Regions from separate parts of the Microbacterium sp. GCM10027623 genome, predicted to be linked through region 2. Evidence: predicted binding sites of a transcription regulator. Region 2 holds the regulator's gene; the other holds the start of a gene.
The links. Region 2 encodes HspR, which represses chaperone genes until heat shock. Its sites were predicted from a motif close to AAGTTGAGTCNNNNNGACTCAACTT; they were not measured.
Positions count from the first base shown of each region.

Region 1: a site for HspR is predicted at 4,258-4,282, ahead of ACFQY2_RS07565 (ATP-dependent Clp protease ATP-binding subunit). Genes of this name have one in related genera too.

Region 1 is NZ_JBHTHE010000002.1:66,549-72,785, reverse strand. Features, by position in the region: gene ACFQY2_RS07580 (hypothetical protein) at 1-24, opposite strand, end outside; gene ACFQY2_RS07575 (helix-turn-helix transcriptional regulator) at 146-826, shown strand; gene ACFQY2_RS07570 (LysR substrate-binding domain-containing protein) at 896-1,627, shown strand; gene ACFQY2_RS07565 (ATP-dependent Clp protease ATP-binding subunit) at 1,706-4,243, opposite strand; gene ACFQY2_RS07560 (GMP synthase) at 4,344-5,057, shown strand; gene ACFQY2_RS07555 (glutaminase) at 5,095-5,553, opposite strand; gene purU (formyltetrahydrofolate deformylase) at 5,628-6,237, shown strand, end outside.
Region 2 is NZ_JBHTHE010000001.1:411,789-418,025, forward strand. Features, by position in the region: gene mgtE (magnesium transporter) at 1-1,267, shown strand, start outside; gene ACFQY2_RS01850 (hypothetical protein) at 1,308-1,772, opposite strand; gene ACFQY2_RS01855 (stealth conserved region 3 domain-containing protein) at 2,111-3,682, shown strand; gene ACFQY2_RS01860 (heat shock protein transcriptional repressor HspR) at 3,713-4,156, opposite strand; gene ACFQY2_RS01865 (DnaJ C-terminal domain-containing protein) at 4,161-5,135, opposite strand; gene ACFQY2_RS01870 (nucleotide exchange factor GrpE) at 5,147-5,845, opposite strand; gene dnaK (molecular chaperone DnaK) at 5,848-6,237, opposite strand, start outside.

The sequences.
Region 1 (6,237 bases), on a different contig from region 2:
TGCGAGACGATCTCCGCTCTGCATCGACGCAGATCGCTCCTGACTCTGACCACCCATCTTCGGGCGTCCTTTCTAAAAGAAGTTACTATCGAAGATAGAAGCACCGCATTCTAAATGCAAGCCATTCTTCTTTTAGAAGGTCGTCATGGACATCACCGCACGAGTATCGAGCATCGGCAGCCTCGCCGACGACACCCGGCGAGCGCTGTACGAGCACATCGCGGCGCAGTCCGAGCCGGTCAGCAGAGACGCGGCAGCCGCCGCCGTCGGGATCGCGCCGCACATGGCCAGGTTCCATCTGGACAAGCTCGTCGACGCCGGACTGCTGGAGACGGAGTTCCGCCGACTGACCGGCCGTTCCGGACCCGGTGCAGGACGTCCCTCGAAGCTCTATCGGCGGGTGAGCGGGACCGTCTCCGTGTCGCTGCCCGAGCGCCGCTACGACCTCGTCGGGCATCTGCTGGCCGGCGCCATCGAGCGGGCATCAGACGGCACCGCTCTCGACACGGCGGTCACCGAGGTCGCTCATGAGGAGGGGCGGGCGATCGCAGAATCCGTCCCCGATCCCCACGCGGAGGCAGACGATCTGGACCGCGTGGCCGACGTTCTCGCCGCACAGGGCTTCGAGCCGCGCGCCGAGGACGACGCGCTGATCCTGGCGAACTGTCCGTTCGACTCTCTCGCCCGTGAGCACACGGCGCTGGTCTGCTCGGCGAATCTCGCCCTCGTCGGCGGAATCCTCGAGGGAATGGACTGCACCGATCTGCGCGCCTACGGCGAACCGCACGCCGGTCAGTGCTGCGTGGCCATCCGCTCGGCAGGCTGACCGCGCCCCCCGACCCCCGACAGGAGGAGAAGGGACGTCCCGAGACCCGGTCGCCATTACGCTGAGGCGATGAGGAATGACCGGCGACGCCCCGCACAACCGCGACCCGGTGCAGCCGCGCAGAAGGCGCAGAAGAGGGCCGCGCCCCGCAAAGCGGCGCAGAAGAAACCGGCGCTCGCGTCGACGCCGGCGGCCTCCACTGCTCCGGAGGAGGCCCGCACGCTGCGTCTCGGTCTGGTCCCCGGCACGACTCCGGGCAGATGGATCGATGCCTGGAAGCAGCGGATGCCGCATGTCGAGCTGGAACTCGTCCCGATCTCGTTCGCCGACCAGCGCGAGCGAATCGACGACCTCGATCTTGCCCTCGTCCGCCTGCCGATCGATCGCGCGAAGGATCTGCATGTGATCCCGCTCTACGACGAGGTGCCCGTGGTGGTGGCACCGGCTGACTCGTTCCTGATGGCGACCGACGGCCTCACCGTCGACGATCTGGTCGGTCAGGTGCTGATCACCCCCGGTGACGATGTGCTGGGTCCGTTGGATCTGCCCACGCTCGCGCCGAGCTTTCCGACGATCCCCACCACCGAGGACGCCGTGCAGACCGCCGCGTCGGGAGCGGGAATCCTGGTCGTTCCGATGTCGCTGGCCCGTCTGCACCACCGCAAGGATGCCGACTTCCGGCCGCTGCTGGGCGGGCGCACCTCCACGGTCGCATTGGCGTGGCCGATCGAGGCGACCACCTCCGACGTGGAAATGTTCGTGGGCATCGTGCGCGGCCGAACCGCCAACTCGTCGCGCTGAACGCCCGTCCACATGGCGCACCGTGCTGCTCGCACGCGTGCCGTCAGGCACATGACGCCATGTGGACGGGCTGTGGGGTCAGGCGGCGGATGCCAGCTGGACGCGGGCGTCGACACGGATGCCGTCGTCCACCACGTCCACTCGTACCGCACCGCCGTCGGTCAGCGCACCCGAGACGAGCAGGTCCGCGATGCGGTCGTCCACCTCACGCTGGATGAGCCGACGCAGCGGACGGGCACCGTATTCCGGCTCGTAGCCGTGCTCGCCGAGCCAGGCGACCGCGGCCTCTGTCACCTCGAAGCCGATCTCACGACCCGCCAGCCGCTTCGTCGTCGCCTGCAGCATGAGGCGCACGATCTGGCCGAGCTCCGCCTGACTGAGCTTCTGGAAGATGACGATCTCATCGATCCGGTTCAGGAACTCCGGCCGCATGGCCTCGCGCAGCTTGCCCATCACGCGGGCCCGCAGGTCCTCCTGCGAGGCGAAGCCCGAGGCGTCCTGCGAGGACACGAAGCCGAGCGCACCGGACCGCGACGCGAGGAACTCCGAACCGATGTTCGAGGTCATCACGATCACCGTGTTGCGGAAGTCGACCGTGCGCCCCTGACCGTCGGTCAGGCGTCCGTCGTCGAGCACCTGCAGCAGCAGGTTGAACACGTCGGGGTGCGCCTTCTCGATCTCGTCGAACAGCACGATCGAATACGGGTTGCGACGCACGCGCTCGGTGAGCTGGCCGGCCTCGTCGTAGCCGACGTATCCGGGAGGGGCACCGACCAGACGTGACACGGTGTGCCGCTCGCCGAACTCACTCATGTCGAAGCGGATCACGGCGGTCTCATCGTCGAACAGGCGGTCGGCGAGCGCCTTGGCGAGTTCGGTCTTCCCCACGCCGGTGGGTCCGAGGAACAGGAACGAGCCCACGGGACGGTTCGCGTCACCCATGCCGGTGCGGCTGCGGCGCACGGAGCGTGCCACGGCGGCCACGGCGTCGTCCTGCCCGATCACGCGAGCGTGGAGGTCGGCCTCCAGCTCACCGAGCCGCTCGCGCTCGCTCTCAGTGAGACGGCTGACCGGGATGCCGGTGGCGCGGGAGATCACCGCGGCGATCTGGGGCTCGTCGACCACGGCGGCCGCGCTCGTCGATGACGGCACGTCCACCTCATCGATCCGAGCCTGAACCCGCGTGATCTCATCACGGATGCGCGAGGCCTCCTCGTAGTGCTCGGCACTGACGGCGGCGTCCTTCTGCATCTCCAGGTCGGCGAGCTGCTCAGCCAGCGCCTCGATGTCGGTGACGAGCCCCAGCCGCAGGCGCAGCCGGGCACCGGCCTGATCGATCAGGTCGATCGCCTTGTCTGGCAGCACCCGGTCCGGAAGGTAGCGCGCGCTCAGCTCCACCGCGCTGCGGATCGCCGCGTCGGTGTAGGTGATCGCGTGGTGCTCCTCGTATGCGGGCTTCAGGCCACCGAGAATGCGCACGGCGTCCTCGATGGACGGCTCACCGACCTTGACCGGCTGGAAGCGGCGCTCGAGCGCCGGGTCCTTCTCGATGCGGCGGTACTCGTTCAGCGTCGTCGCGCCGACCAGGTGCAGTTCGCCGCGAGCCAGACGCGGCTTGAGGATATTGCCGGCGTCCATGCCGCCGCTGTCGCCCGAACCACCGGCACCGACCACCGTGTGCACCTCGTCGATGAAGACGATGATCTCGCCCTTGTGGGCGGCGATCTCGTCCATGGTCTTGGTCAGGCGCTCCTCGAAGTCGCCCCGGTAGCGCGCACCGGAGAGCATGGCGGGCAGGTCGAGTGCGATCACGCGCCGGTCCTTCAACTGAGCCGGCACGGTGTCGTCGACGATCGCGCGGGCCAGCCCCTCCACGATCGCCGTCTTGCCGACACCGGCCTCACCGATCAGCACCGGGTTGTTCTTGGTGCGGCGGCTGAGGATCTCGATCGTCTGCTCGATCTCGTCGGACCGGCCGATCACCGGGTCGAGCTCGCGGGCGCGGGCGCGGGCGGTGAGGTCGAGGCCGTACTGGTCGAGCAGGGGGGTCTCGGATGCGGTGGGCGCGGCCTCCTGCGCGGCGGCGCCCGCCGGGACCGGTTCGCGCAGGCCCTGCGTGAGCGCTTCGGCGGTGACGCCGGCGCGCGCGAGGATCTGTCCGGCCGGCACGTCCTGACCCAGCACGAGCGCGAAGAACAGGTGGTCGGGGTCGATATAGGTCGAGCCCGACGACCGGGCGACCTGGTAGGCGTGGAACAGCGCGCGCGATGCGCTGGGAGTCAATGTGGCAGCATTCACGTCGGCGACGCCGCGGTTCTGCGGCAGCCGGGCCTCGACGGCCGCGACGATCGCGTCCGGGGCGGCGCCGATGCGTTCGATGGCGGCGGAGACGTTGTCGTCCTCGACGATCGTCCGCAGGATGTGCAGCGCGTCGAGCTCCGTCTGACCGCGCTCGAGCGCGAAGCGGCCCGCGCTCTGCAGGATCTGCTGGGTGCGCGCGGTGAGGAACCGGCTGAGATCGATCGACCGACCCTGCCGCGCCTGCTCACCCGCGAGATAGCGGGCCAGGAACTCGTCGAACGAGCCCGGACCCACCTGGTTGAAGTCGTTGGGCATTTCGCTTCCTCTCAGACTTGAGTGCACTTCTATCAACTTCAACGTCACATGATGACGGGTATTCCCTGTGCTCGTCAAACCGGCCGAATAGACTCGTCGCATGTCCTCGGTGCTCTACGTCTGCGTGCGGCCGGAGCGCAGTGCGGCGGACGCCGAGCACCGCTCGTTCGCCCGCGATCTCGGCATCCGGCACCTGGATCGACTCGACCTGCTGCACGCGTCGCTGGAGACGGTCGAATGGGAGCAGTACGAGGGCTTCGCGATCGGCGGTTCGCCGTTCAACGTCACGGATCCCGACAAGTCCGAGGAGCAGCGCGCCGTCGAGCACGACCTCGAGCGGATAGCCGCTCGCGCGATGGAGGGCCGGGCGGCAGCCCTGTTCACCTGCTACGGCATCGGCGTGGTGACACGGATGCTGGGTGGGCAGGTGACGATGGAGCACCCCGAGCGCGTGCAGGCGGCGCGCATCCGGCTCACCGCGGCGGGGATGACCGATGCTCTGTTCGGGCCGAACGGAGCGGAGATGTCGGTGTTCACCGCTCACAAGGAGTCCGCCGCGTCGACACCGCCCGGTGCCGTGCTGCTGGCCACGAACGAGGCATGCCCGGTTCAGGCGTACCGTGCGGGCGAGCGGCTGTACGCCACGCAGTTCCACCCGGAGGCATCACCGCAGGACTTCGCCGACCGCATGGCGGTCTATCGGGCGTCCGGCTACTTCGACGCGGGCGAGTACGCCGCCACCGAGGAGATGGTTCTCTCCGCATCCGTCGACGGCGCGGATCTGCTCGGCAGGTTCCCCGGCCTGCTGTCCTGAGTCCGGCTTCGTCGCCTGTTCCCGTCAGCGCAGCGCATCAGTCCCGCAGCAGGGCGATCTTCTCGTCGAGGTATCCACGCAGGGGGATGATGCCGCCGCTCGGCGACCAGCGCACGCCCGGCTCGCCGTCGATCAGCGCGAGCGCGCCCGATGCCACTCCCGCATCGACTGCGTCGGCGTCGAGCTGCCGCCAGCCGACGTGCACGAGCTCGCCCTCCGCGAACCCGCCGCGCCGGGCCTGAGCACGCCGCTCGGCGCGGGCTCGTGCGGAATCCGCCGGGTACCCGCGGCGCACCTCCTCGGCGGCCCGCAGGATCTCGCCGGTCTCCAGCACCGCATCGTCCGTGAGCAGGAGCACTCCCAGATGCCAGGCCACTCCGGCGGGCACGATCCGATCCGCCCGCCAGCGCGACGAGCGCAGCAGTCCCAGCGCCTCTGGCGGAACGCCGGCCAGTCGACGGCGCGCATCGGCCAGCAGCGAGACGGTCGTGACCATGTCTCCAGGGTAACGATTCGTCTCCCCGGGCGGATGCGGGCAGAATCGAGGGAACGCCCAACCCAGGAGCATCCATGCCGCAGACCGACACCGCACGTCTTCTCATCGCCTGCGATGACCAGCCCGGCATCGTCGCGGCCGTCGCGGGGGTCCTGGCGTGGCACGGCGCGAACATCATCTCCCTCGACCAGCACTCCACCGACGAGGTCGGCGGTCGCTTCTTCCAGCGCACGGTGCTCCACTTGGACGGGCTCGCCGCAAAGCGGCCGGCTCTGGAGGCCTCTTTGGCGGAGGTCGCGGAGCGCTTCGCGATGGAGTGGTCGCTGCATGACACCGCCGCTCGCAAACGCGTGGCGATCTTCGTGTCGAAGTACGACCACTGCCTGATGGAGCTGCTGTGGCGCATGCAGCGCGGCGAGCTCGACATCGACGTGACCATGGTCGTCTCCAACCATCCCGACCTCGCAGCCGCCGTGCGCTCCTTCGGAGTGCCGTTCGTGCACGTGCCGCGCGGGGAGGGCCCCGATGCCAAGGCCGAGATGGAGGCCCGCCAGCTGGAACTGCTGCAGGGCAACGTCGACCTGGTGGTGCTCGCCCGCTACATGCAGATTCTCACCGATGACTTCATCGAGCGCATCGGAGCGCCGGTGATCAATATCCATCACTCCTTCCTCCCGGCGTTCA
Region 2 (6,237 bases):
ATTGACCCCGCTCTCGGTTCCGGAGGTCGTCGAGCTCGTCGACCGGCTCGGCATCGAGGACGCCGCCATCGTCTACCGCCTGCTCGCCAAGCCGCGCGCCCTCGAGGTCTTCGAGGCGCTCTCCCCCGGTGCGCGCGGCGACCTGGTGCGGGCGCTGCGCAACGCCGAGGTCACGATGCTGTTCGCCGAGATGGACCCGGATGACCGGGTCTGGCTGCTCGACGAGCTGCCGGCGTCCGTGGCCCCGCAGCTGCTGCGCGGGCTGACCCGCCAGGAGCGCGACCTCACCTCGGGGATGCTCGGCTACCCGCAGGACTCGATCGGCCGGCGGATGAGCCCGGAGTTCGTCACGGCCCATCCGCACCTCACCGTCGCACAGACCCTGGCGCGTGTTCGGGGCGCTCTGGACAGCGCCGAGACCATCTACACGCTTCCGGTGACCGACCGCGGCCGCACCGTCGTCGGCGTCGTCAGCCTGCGTGACCTGATGGGCGCCGACGAGGATGCTCTGATCAGCGAGCTGATGAGCGACGCGCACGTCGCCGAGGTGACGGAGAAGGCCGAGAACGCTGCCCGCCGCGCCACCGACTACGCCCTGCTCGCCCTCCCGATCGTCGACAGCGAGCATCGCCTGGTCGGCATCCTCACCATCGACGACGCCGCGCGCATCCTCAAGCAGGAGGAGAGCGAGGATGCCGCCCGGCAGGGTGGCGTGGAGCCGCTGCGCCGCTCCTACCTGTCCACGCCCATCCGGCGCCTGGTGCGCTCTCGCGTGGTGTGGCTGCTGGTGCTGGCGGTCGGCGCGACGCTGACGGTGCAGGTGCTCGACGCGTTCGAGACGACGCTCGCCCAGCTGACCGTGCTCGCGCTGTTCGTGCCGCTGCTGATCGGCACCGGCGGCAACACCGGCAACCAGGCGGCGACCACGGTCACCCGGTCCCTCGCGCTCGGCGAGGTGACTCCGCGCGACCTGTTCCGCGTGCTCTCGCGGGAGATCCGGGTGGGGTTCTTCCTCGGGCTCCTGCTCGGCACGCTGGGCTTCGTGCTGACCGGCCTGATCTACGAGTGGCACATCGGTCTGGTCATCGGGCTCACACTCCTGGCCGTATGCACGGTGGCCGCCTCCATCGGCGGGATCATGCCGCTCGCCGCCCGCGCCATCCGGGTCGACCCGGCGGTGTTCTCCAACCCGTTCATCACGACCTTCGTCGATGCCACCGGGCTGATCATCTACTTCCTGATCGCCAAGGCCGTGCTGGGCATCTGACCGCGGCCCGGCACCCGGCTGCGGCCCCACCCGCGGCCTATCAGGACGCTGCACACCAATAGGAGCGCCCGCGGTGCGCGTGGTCCGGACGCATCCGCACCCAGACGAGACTGACCAGGCGTCCCGTGAAATCCACGGTGATCAGCGCCGTGAGCTCGTCGCCTCTGGTCATCGCCAGGCCCGCCTGGCCGTTCACGGTGCGCTCTGCGACCTGGACTCCGTGGCCGCCCCGGAACCCGTACAGGAGCACGGGGGCGGCGTCGCGCGGCCCGCGCGCCACGACGGTGCTCTCCTGCCCGTCCTGCGTCGTGGTCACAGCCACGGTCACGTCTGGATGCAGCGCGGCCACGAGCGCGGCCTGATCCTGCGCCTGGGCAAGCGTTCGCAGCCGGCGGACTCCTGCGTAGTGGCTCGGTCGGGCCACCCATTCCCAGACGGCCTCCCACAGCGGCGTCGCCCGCCCGCCGTGGTCCTGAACCCCTGCGGATGTCGTGAGAGCCTTCATGTCGCCTCCTGATCGGTCGGCCTGCGGTGGGCCCGGCCGCAGGCCGGCACCCACCCTCATCGGTTAAGACCGGTCAGGGGCAGCATCTGTGAGAGGTCTGACGCACGGCGTTCCCACATCTGTGCGCGGTATCCTGTATCGACGCGCTTCTGCTACAGCGCGCAGCCGCATTCCGCATCTCCGCCGGATCGACCCATCGCATCCGGCCGAAGCGGGCCGGCGCCCTCGACACCGCTCTCTGAGTCGGCCGGCAGTCGACGACCGCCACAGGCTCTTCAGCGACCCGCTGAAGAACCCGACGCCGGCGACTCAGTCGTACGTGAAGGAGAACCGAATACATGACGGCACTTTCCGCCTTGCCGGGAACCCCGCGCCGCGCCATCTCGTGGAGGCACGACCTCGTGCTCGAACGCGGGCTGCTGCACATGGAGCACCACGACGTCACGCCCGCCGACGCACGCCTGGACGATCTGCTCGCCATCGCGGAGGCACTGGAAGCCGGCGGCATCCCGCTGCTTCTCATCCGCCGTGACCGGTCCACACCGGCCCTCGTGGTGGACATCGACCAGCGGGAGGAGATCTTCCGGACCCTGCGCGAGCACCTCCCGGCAGACCCGTTCTACGTCAAGACGAAGGGCACCGCTGTCGTCCCGCTCGAGGACGCCGCGCTCGCCGGCGGCGCGCCCAGGGCGGTGCGCATCTTCCGGCCCCGCATCACACCGACGCGCGCGCTCCCCCACGACGGCCGACACGCGCCCCGCGTGGAGTTCTGGCGCTTCGGCACGGAATTCGTCGAGGCGCCCGATGACAACCTCCTCATGCGGCGCGTGACACCGGCAGCGGATGTGACGTTCGACGAGGTCGAGAAGTACGGCCGTCGCTGGCGCACGATCGAGGGCATGTTCGACCCGCACCCGGAAGAGTTCCTCGAGCCGGTGGACATCGTCTTCTCCTGGGTCGACGGCTCATCGGCCCAGTTCCAGAGGGAGCAGGCCGCTCGACTCAGGACCCATGTCGTCGGCGAGGGCGACGACAGCGCGGCCCGCTACCGCCACGTGGATGAGCTGCGCTATGCGTTGCGCAGCGTGCACATGTACGCCCCCTGGATCAGGCACATCTTCATCGCGACGGACTCTCCCGTGCCGAGCTGGCTGGGCCAGCATCCCAGGGTGACGGTCGTGCGCGGCGAGGAGTTCTTCGCCGACCCGAGCGTGCTTCCCACGTACAACTCGCACGCGGTGGAGTCGCAGCTGCACCGCATCCCGGGCCTGTCCGAGCATTTCCTGTACTCCAACGATGACATGTTCTTCGGTCGGAGCGTCGATCCGGAGATGTTCTTCAGCCCCGCCGGGCACACTCGCTTCGTCGAGAGCGAGGTGCGCATCGGCGTCGGCGCACCCGAGGCGCACCGCAGCGGGCACGACAACGGGCTGCGGGTGAACCGGGCTCTGCTGCGCGAGCACTTCGGGCGCACGATCCTGCGCGACCTCGCACACTGCGCCACACCCCTGCGTCGCAGCATCTTGTTCGAGCTGGAGGAGACGTTCCCGGAGGAGTTCGCCCGCACCGCGGCGGCGACGTTCCGGTCGATGACGGACATCTCGGTCACCAACAGCCTGTACCACTACTACGCCATGCTCACCGGGCGCGCAGCGCCGACCACCGAACCCCGGGTGCGATACGTGCACACCACCACCGCGGGCGCTCTGCAGCGGATCGACCGGCTGGCCGCCCGCGGCGACGTCGACATGCTGTGCTTCAATGACGGCTCGGAGACCGACGTGCCCGAGCACCTGCGTGCCCGGGCCCTGCACGACGCCCTGGAGCGCATGTTCCCGGTCCCCGGTCCGTGGGAGAAGTCCGAAACGCTGCCGCAGACCGTCGAGGCTGTCGAGGCCGTCGCGAGCTGACCCGGTGCAGCGTCGCCTGCGAAGAGTCGCTCAGTCGTCGTCCTCGGCCGGTGGGGCCGGTCCCGCGGAGCGCGGGTGCCACAGCACCACTTCGGTGGAGCGGCGGATGCGGCGGCCGGATCCGACCGTGAAGACCTGGCCGGTGGGGCCGGCCGCGAACACGCGCACCCCCGGCCGGTTCTCACGCTCGTGGCGCAGTTCGCGCTCGAGTTCGGTGACCCGATGGCGCAGCATCCGCACCTCGTCCTCCATGTCCAGCAGCCGGGCGATGGCCGGCAGGCTGACGCCCTCACTGGAGAGCTGTGCGACCTCGCGGAGCTGCTCGATGTCGTGCATCGAGTAGCGCCGCGAACCGCCGCGCGTGCGGCCGGGCACGACCAGTCCGATGCGGTCGTACTGCCGCAGCGTCTGCGGGTGCATGCCGGCCAGCTCTGCCGCGACGGCGATCGAGAAGACGGGGGATTCGGCGTCCATCGGACTATCCTCGGGCCTTCGCCATCATCTCGCCGCGCGGGTTCTCCTTCGGCTCCACCGCCTGGAAGGCGAGCAGCGCTTCGCGTGCCGCGTCATCCAGGTGCGATGGCACGACCACCTGCAGCTCGGCGAGCAGGTCGCCTGTGCCCTTGGACGAGCTGATCCCGCGACCCTTCACCCGCAGCACCCGGCCGGACGGGGTGCCCGGTGCGACCCGCAGCTTGACAGTGTCGCCGCCCAGCGTCGGCACCTCGATCGTCGCGCCGAGCGTCGCCTCCGTGAAGGTGACGGGCACGGTCAGACGCAGGTTCAGCCCTTCCCGGCTGAACACCGGATGCGGACGCACCTTCACCTGCACGACGATGTCGCCAGGCTCCCCGCCGTCCGGGGAGGGGCGGCCGCGTCCGCGCAGGCGAATCTTCTGACCGTCCGCGACGCCGGCCGGCAGCTTGACCTTGAACGGCTTGCCGTCCTCGGCCTGCAGGGTGATCGTCTCTCCCTGGGCGGCAGTGACGAAATCGATCGTCGTGCGGGCCGTGACATCGGCGCCCTTCTGAGGGCCGCCGAAGCCACGGTAGCCGCCTGAGGTCTGCCCGAACCGACCGGAGCCGAACGAGCCGCCGCCCTGGTTGAACATCGAGAAGATGTCGTCGAAGTCAGCCTGGCGACCGCCCTGCCCGAACCGGTTGAACACGTCCTCGAAGCCGCCCGCGCTGCCGCCGGGCGCGGTGAAGCGCGCTCCCGAGCCCATCGCGCGGATCTCGTCGTACTCGCGGCGCTGCTCGGCGTCGCTGAGCACGCTGTACGCCTCGCTGATCTCCTTGAACTTCGCCTCGGCCTTGGCATCGCCCTGATTGGAGTCGGGGTGATACTTGCGGGCGAGCTTGCGGTACGCCTTCTTCAGCTCCGCGTCGGAGATGTCCTTCGAGACGCCGAGCGTCTTGTAGAAGTCCTTGTCGAACCAGTCCTGACTAGCCACCGATCACCTGCCTAGTCGGTCCCTGAGCCTGTTGAGGGCCCTGAGCCTGCCGAAGGGTCAGCGGGGACGGCGACGACGACCTTCGCCGGACGCAGTTCGACATCACCCAGCCGGTAGCCGACCTCGATCACCTCGAGGATGGTCGAGGAGGTCGCGCCCGGGACGGGCTGCTGGAAGATCGCCTCGTGGTGCTGGGGATCGAACTCGTCGCCCTCCGCGCCGTACGCGACGACGCCGAGGCGCTCGACCACGGCACGCACCTTCTCGGCGATGACGAAGAAGGCCGAGCCCTCGACGAGGTCGCCGTGCTGCTGGGCCCGGTCCAGGTCGTCGAGTACGGGCAGCAGGCCCTTGGCCGCCTCGCCCTTGGCACGCGCGACCTCGACGTGCCGCTGCTCCTCGGTGCGCCGACGGTAGTTGGCGTACTCGGCGGTCAGCCGCTTGAGATCGGTGAGCAGGGCGTGCTCGGCATCCTGGATCCCGGCATCCGAGCCGTCCTCCGAGGAGGCCTCCTCGGTCTGCACGGCGTTCAGGATGTCGTCGATCGTCAGTTCGTCGTCGGCCTCGGCCGGGGTCTCGTCGGAGCCCTCCGCAGCCGCCGCCTCGGTGGAGTCCTGCTCAGGAATGATTCCCGAATCCGGCGCGGGGCCGGATGCTGCAGCATCCGACCCCTCGTTCTCGGGAACTTCGTCGAAGTTCTTGTCCGTCATGGTTACTTGCTCTCATCCTCGTCGTCGATGACCTCGGCGTCGACCACATCCTCGTCGGACGCGGTGTCGGTCGAGGCGCCCTCATCGGCGGGGCCGGCCGCGGTGTCCGCCTGGGACTGGGCGTAGATGGCCTCTCCCAGCTTGCCCTGCGATTCGCTCAGCTTGTCGAACGCGGTCTTCACCGCGTCGTCGTCCTCGCCGGCGAGTGCCGTCTTCAGAGCGTCGACGTCGGCCTGCACCGCGGACTTGACGTCCTCCGGCAGCTTGTCCTCGTTCTCCTTGATGAGCTTGTCGATCGAGTAGGCGAGCGACTCGGCCTGGTTGCGCTGCTCCAGAGCTTCGGCGCGCTTCTTGTCGTCGGCGGCGTTCTCCTCCGCCTCGCGCACCATGCG